Linked DNA regions of Nonomuraea africana. The protein of the gene in region 1 interacts with the protein of each later gene in a pairwise test. Links are inferred from orthologs where the notes say so. Each region holds a gene or a part of one and is shown on either strand. Other genes may lie near its edges. The genes, in order: eno and rpe.

Region 1 (3,206 bases):
CGACGACCCTCCGGTGATCGAGGTCGTCCCCGGCTCCTACGACCTGCCTGGCGCGCGCGTGCTCGACCTGGTCGCGGTGATGGACCGGCTCAGGACCGAGTGCCCGTGGGACCGCAAGCAGACCCACGCCTCGCTGGTGCCGTACCTGATCGAGGAGGCCTACGAGGTCCAGCACGCGGTCGAGCAGGGCTACGGGCTGCGTGAGGAGCTCGGCGACGTGCTGCTCCAGGTGGCCTTCCACGCCAGGGTGGCCGACGACTTCGACATCGACGACGTGGCCGACGTGATCGTCGGCAAGCTGATCCGCAGGCACCCGCACGTGTTCGGCGACGTGAGCGCCGAGACCGCCGACGAGGTCAACACCAACTGGGAGGCCATCAAGGCCCACGAGCGGGCCGGCAAGGAGCTGTTCGACGGCGTGCCGATGGGCCAGCCCGCGCTGTCGCTGGCCGCCCAGCTCATCCGCAGGGCCGAGAGCGCGGGCGCCCCCGAGGGCCTGGCGCACGCGGTCGGCCAGGGCGTGGCCAGGGAGCTGTTCGACCTGGTACGGCGGGCGCAGGAGGCCGGGCTCGACCCCGAGGCCGAGCTGCGCGGCGCCGCGATGGCCTACCGGGCGCGGGTGGAGGCCTGGGAGTCCCGCTAGTCCGCCAGCGAGGTGACGGCGGCCGACTGGCGCGTGCTGGCCGTCCAGGTGCGGACCGGGGGCGTGGACGTCGTCGACTTCGAGGACGGCAAGCCGACCTGCACGGTCTCCGAGGAGCTCGCCGACGTCAAGGTCGCGGGGGAGGTGCTGGTCGGCGCGGGGCCCGGGCTCGGCCTCTGGCGGCTGGACACCTGCGAGAGACTCGCGGCCCCGCTCGCGTCGGGCAAGGTCGCGGCCCTGGCCGTGGGCGAGGTCGACGGCGGGAAGGTCGTGGTGGCGGGCGTCGACGGCAAGGGGATGAGGATGTGGAGCCTCGATGGCGTACCAGCTGGTCGGGGTCGATAGGCTCGTATGGCAAACCGCCCTTCGACTCTAGGAGCGCCTGACGTGGCTTCCATCGAGGCCGTTTCCGCCCGCGAGATCCTCGACTCCCGGGGCAACCCGACTGTCGAGGTCGAGGTCCTCCTCGACGACAACAGCACAGGCCGCGCAGCGGTCCCCAGCGGCGCCTCCACCGGCGCGTTCGAGGCCGTGGAGCTCCGCGACGGCGACGAGCGCTACGGCGGCAAGGGCGTCGAGAAGGCCGTGCTGGGCGTCACCGACGAGATCGCCGACGAGATCCTCGGCATCGACGCCGACGAGCAGCGGATCATCGACCAGATCATGATCGACCTGGACGGCACGCCCAACAAGGGCAAGCTCGGCGCCAACGCGATCCTCGGCGTCTCGCTGGCCGTGGCCAAGGCCGCCGCCGACAGCGCCGACCTGCCGCTCTTCCGCTACCTGGGCGGCCCCAACGCGCACGTGCTGCCGGTGCCGATGATGAACATCCTCAACGGCGGCGCCCACGCCGACACCAACGTCGACATCCAGGAGTTCATGATCGCGCCGATCGGGGCGGAGACGTTCCGCGAGGCCGTGCGCATGGGCACCGAGGTCTACCACGCGCTGAAGGCGGTGCTGAAGGAGAAGGGCTACGCCACGGGCCTGGGCGACGAGGGCGGCTTCGCGCCCAACCTGCCCTCGAACCGCGACGCGCTCGACCTGATCCTCGTGGCCATCGAGAAGGCCGGCTACACGCCGGGCGAGGACGTCGCGCTCGCCCTCGACGTGGCCGCCTCCGAGTTCCACAAGGACGGCGTCTACACCATCGACGGCAAGGGCCTGTCGGCCGACGAGCTGATCGCCTTCTACGCCGACCTGGTCGCCTCCTACCCGCTGGTCTCCATCGAGGACCCGCTCGACGAGAGCGACTGGGAAGGCTGGAACAAGATCACCAAGGCGCTCGGCGACAAGGTCCAGCTCGTCGGCGACGACCTGTTCGTCACCAACCCCGAGCGCCTGCAGCGCGGCATCGACGAGGGCACCGCCAACGCCCTGCTGGTCAAGGTCAACCAGATCGGCACGCTGACCGAGACCCTCGACGCGGTCGACCTGGCCCACCGCAACGGCTACCGCTGCATGATGAGCCACCGCTCGGGCGAGACCGAGGACACCACGATCGCCGACCTGGCCGTGGCGACCAACTGCGGTCAGATCAAGACCGGCGCGCCCGCGAGGTCCGACCGGGTGGCCAAGTACAACCAGCTGCTCCGCATCGAGGAAATGCTCGACGACGCCGCGCGTTACGCGGGTCGCGGGGCTTTCCCCCGCTTCCGGCGCTAGTTTCTTGTACGGCCCCGCGTCAGGTCGAGGGGCCCTCCCCGACACCTGACACGGGGCCGCCGGAACGGATTCGGGGCCCGGGCGCCGGTCCCGGCAGGGCCCGCCGGTGACCGGATGGGCGCAGTGCGGCGGAGGGAGCATCGATGGCGAAACGACCGCAGTTGACGGGAAGGGCCGCGATCCTCGCGGTGGTCGTGTGCGCGATCGCCATGAGCCTCGCCTACCCGGTGCGCGAGTACGTCGCCCAGCGGCGGGCGATCTCCCAGCTGCAGGCGGAGAAGGCCAAGGAGCTCGAGGAGCAGCGCAGGCTGGCCGAGCGCCAGAAGCAGCTGCAGGACCCCAACTACATCAAGCGCGAGGCCAGGCGCAGGCTCCACTACTGCGGCGCGGGCGAGAAGTGCTACATGGTCGCCGACAGCGAGTCCAAGCAGACCCAGGCGGGCGGGCGACAGCAGCCCACGATCACGCCGCCCTGGTACCAGACGCTGTGGGAGTCGGTCGAGGCGGCCGACACGGGCAAGGGCGTCAAGGCGTCCGCGGCGCCCACAGCCGAGGAGAAGAAGGACGATGGAAAGCCATGACATCGCGGCGGTCGAGTTGCAGCTCGGCCGTCCGCCGCGGGGCCTGCGCGGGGTCGCGCACCGCTGCCCGTGCGGCAATCCCGACGTGGTCGAGACGGCTCCCAGGCTGCCCGACGGCACCCCGTTTCCCACGCTCTACTACCTGACCTGTCCCAAGGCCGCCTCCGCGATCGGCACCCTCGAAGGCTCAGGCCTGATGAAGGAGATGCAGGCCAGGCTCGCCGACGACCCCGAACTGGCCGCCGCCTACCAGGCCGCCCACGACGGTTACCTCGCCAGCCGCGACAAGGCGGCGGCCGAGGAGGGCATGGAGCCGC
Region 2 (3,170 bases), 2.1 Mb from region 1 along the record:
CGGCCGTGCAGGACGAGGCCAGCCAGCTCGTCACGCTCGCGCTCACCAGGGTCCCCCTGGAGGGGACCGACGAGCTGTGGCTGGACATGTGCGCCGGGCCGGGCGGCAAGGCCGGCCTGCTCGACGCCATCGCCACCCACGGCGACCTGGCGGGGCTCGACGGCCGCGACCCTGACGCCTTCCCCGGTGGGGCGCGGCTGCTGGCCGCCGACGCGCAGTACCACAGGGCCCGCCTGGTCTGGCAGACCACCAGGCGGGCCGCGGTCATCACCGCGGACGGCACCGAGCCGCCGTGGCGGCCCGGGGTCTTCGACCGGGTGATGCTCGACGCGCCCTGCACCGGTCTCGGCGCCCTGCGCCGCCGTCCGGAGGCCAGGTGGCGGCGCGACCCGGCAAGCGTGGCCGAGCTCGGCGCGTTGCAGCGGCGCCTGCTGGCCGCCGCGCTCGACGCGGTGCGCCCCGGCGGCGTCGTCGCCTACGTGACCTGCTCGCCGCATCTGGCCGAGACGCAGGTGGTGGTCGCCGACGCGCTCAAGCGCAGGGGCGACGCCGAGCAGCTCGACGCCCGCGCGTACCTGCCGGAGGTGGAGGGCCTCGGCGAGGGGCCGCACGCGCAGTTCTGGCCCCACCGCCACGGCACCGACGCCATGTTCATCGCGCTGCTCCGCAGGCGGGTCACACCTTCCTGAACGTGCCCAGCACGGCGAGGTAGTGCGGGTTGTACGTCAGGCCCAGCACGTTGCCGAACGGGTCGACCACCGCGGCGGTGACGAAGCCCTCGCCGCGGTCGGTCAGCGGCTGGTACTCCTCGGCCCCCATCGAGAGCAGCTTCTCCACGGTCGCCTTCAGGTCGTCGACGTGCCAGCGCACGATGGCTCCGCCGGGGGAGTCCGCCGCGCCGGGCGGGGCGTAGGCGCGGTCGGCGATGCCCAGCTCGTGCTGGTAGTCGCCGACGCGGAACTCGGCGTAGGCGAGTCCGCCGTCGGGGTCGCGGCGCTCGAAGTAGGGCTCGATGCCCAGGAACTCGGTGTACCAGCGCGCCGCGGTCGGCACGTCGTCGGCCCAGAACGTGGTCGTGGCGAGTCCTCGCAGCATGATGACCTCCCCTTCGGGTCGAGGTGCGTGACAGTCCACATCCTTTCCCGCGAACGTGCACGGGCAAAGGAGCGCGCGACGTGCCCGCGGCCGGTGCCGGGGAGCGGGGGCGCGTTCACTACACTCGGGGCATCATGGCCGTTCAGATCTCGCCCAGCATCCTGTCCGCCGACTTCGCCAGGCTCGCCGACGAGGCCGCCCGCGTGCCGAACGCCGACTGGCTGCACGTGGATGTCATGGACAACCACTTCGTGCCCAACCTCACCCTCGGTCTTCCGGTCGTCGAGGCCCTGCTCAAGGCCACCTCGACGCCGATCGACTGCCACCTGATGATCGAGGACCCGGATCGGTGGGCCCCCGCCTACGCCGAGGCGGGCGCCGGCAGCGTCACCATCCACGCCGAGGCCGCCAAGGCGCCCGTGCGCACCCTGCGGCAGATCCGCGCGGCCGGGGCGCGCTCGGGCTTCGCGCTGAACCCGGCGACGGCGGTCGAGCCGTACGAGGACCTGCTGCCCGAGATCGACATGCTGCTGCTGATGACGGTCGAGCCCGGGTTCGGCGGGCAGAAGTTCCTCGACGTGGTGCTGCCGAAGATCAGGCGGGCGCGGGAGCTGATCGCGAAGCACGGGGGCCAGGTGTGGCTCCAGGTCGACGGCGGGGTGGCGGCCGACACCATCGAGCGCTGCGCCGAGGCGGGCGCCGACGTCTTCGTCGCGGGCAGCGCGGTGTACGGGGCCGCCGACCCGTACACCGCCATCGAGCACCTCCGCTCCCTCGCGACCACCTGAGGTCTCTCCCGGCGCGTGAGCCGGGGTCGCTTCATCCGGTACGGCAAGCCGGGTCACGCGCCACCCTTCGCGCGGGGCCGGCGTCTGTCCAGGGATACGCCGCACCGGGCGCACGGGGCCGGGGTGGGAACGGACCCGGCGTAGCGGCGGCCCGCAGGAGAACGCGTGGCGGACGGGCGGCCAGAGGTGACCACGGTGGGCGTGATCCGGCTTGCCGTACCCGCAGGAAGATCACACGGGGAAGTGGCACGCGGTGAGGTGGTCCTCGCGGTTGCCGGGCAGCCGCGTCAGCGGCGGCGTGGTGAGCGCGCACTTCTCCTGCGCCCGCCAGCACCTGGTCCTGAAGCGGCAGCCCGAGGGCGGGTCGATCGGCGACGGCACGTCGCCGGTGAGCCTGATCCGCTCCCTGCCGCCGCCGTTCACCGCCACCTCCGGCACCGCCGACAGCAGCGCGTGCGTGTAGGGGTGGCGGGGCCGCTCGTAGAGCGAGGACCTGTCGCCGATCTCCACGATCCTGCCCAGGTACATCACCGCCACCCGCTGTGAGAAGTGCCGCACCACGGCCAGGTCGTGCGCGATGAACAGGAACGCGATCCCGAGCTCACGCTGCAGCCGCCCGAGGAGGTTGACCACCTGGGCCTGGATCGAGACGTCGAGGGCGGAGACGGGCTCGTCGGCGACGATCAGCCTGGGCTCCAGCGCCAGGGCCCGCGCGATGCCGATCCGCTGCCGCTGGCCGCCGGAGAACTCGTGGGGGAAGCGGTTGACGTGCTCGGGGTTCAGCCCGACGATCTCCAGCAGCTCGCGGACCCTGGCCTCGCGCCCGCCCTTCGGGTGGAGGTCGTTGATGTCCATCGGCCCTCGGATGATCGCGCCGACGGTGTGCCGCGGGTTCAGCGACGAGTAGGGATCCTGGAAGATCATCTGGATCTCCGACCTGATCGGTTTCATGGCCCTGCGGCTCGCGTGGCTGATGTCGCGGCCGTCGTAGACGATGCGGCCGGCGGTGGGTTCGAGCAGGCGCGCGGCCAGGCGGCCCGTCGTGGACTTGCCGCACCCCGACTCGCCGACCAGGCCCAGCGTCTGGCCGGCGTGGACGGTCAGGTCGACGCCGTCCACCGCGTGCACGCTGCCGATCTGGCGCCTGATCGGGAAGCCGCCCCTGACGGGGAAGTGCTTCTCCAGCCCGGACAGCTCCAGCAGCGTCATGGGGCCACCTCCCGCTTCTGCTTCAGGGTCAGGTAACAGGCGTCGCCGTGGCCGCGCGGCGGAGAGAGCTCGGGTCGC

Evidence for each region.
Region 2: the proteins of eno (region 1) and rpe interact in binary tests that used the Escherichia coli proteins (3 or more experiments, as listed by UniProt). The link is inferred for Nonomuraea africana from one-to-one orthologs.

The regions. Positions count from the first base shown.
Region 1 is NZ_JADBEF010000001.1:6,544,982-6,548,187, reverse strand. Bases 275-3,169 are described here. They hold eno (phosphopyruvate hydratase), read left to right. Parts: upstream 275-1,030; coding sequence 1,031-2,308; downstream 2,309-3,169. Other genes in these bases: H4W81_RS30975 (DUF501 domain-containing protein), read left to right, coding at 2,876-3,169; H4W81_RS30980 (FtsB family cell division protein), read left to right, coding at 2,452-2,889; H4W81_RS30990 (hypothetical protein), read left to right, coding at 656-988; H4W81_RS30995 (nucleoside triphosphate pyrophosphohydrolase), read left to right, coding at 275-643. In the rest of the region: more of H4W81_RS30995, read left to right, coding at 1-274; more of H4W81_RS30975, read left to right, coding at 3,170-3,206. UniProt on the Escherichia coli protein: Catalyzes the reversible conversion of 2-phosphoglycerate (2-PG) into phosphoenolpyruvate (PEP). It is essential for the degradation of carbohydrates via glycolysis.
Region 2 is NZ_JADBEF010000001.1:4,443,505-4,446,674, reverse strand. The notes cover bases 198-3,056. They hold rpe (ribulose-phosphate 3-epimerase), read left to right. Parts: upstream 198-1,229; coding sequence 1,230-1,883; downstream 1,884-3,056. Other genes in these bases: H4W81_RS20950 (ABC transporter ATP-binding protein), read right to left, coding at 2,115-3,056; H4W81_RS20960 (VOC family protein), read right to left, coding at 676-1,095. In the rest of the region: more of H4W81_RS20950, read right to left, coding at 3,057-3,092; H4W81_RS20945 (ABC transporter ATP-binding protein), read right to left, coding at 3,089-3,170. UniProt on the Escherichia coli protein: Catalyzes the reversible epimerization of D-ribulose 5-phosphate to D-xylulose 5-phosphate.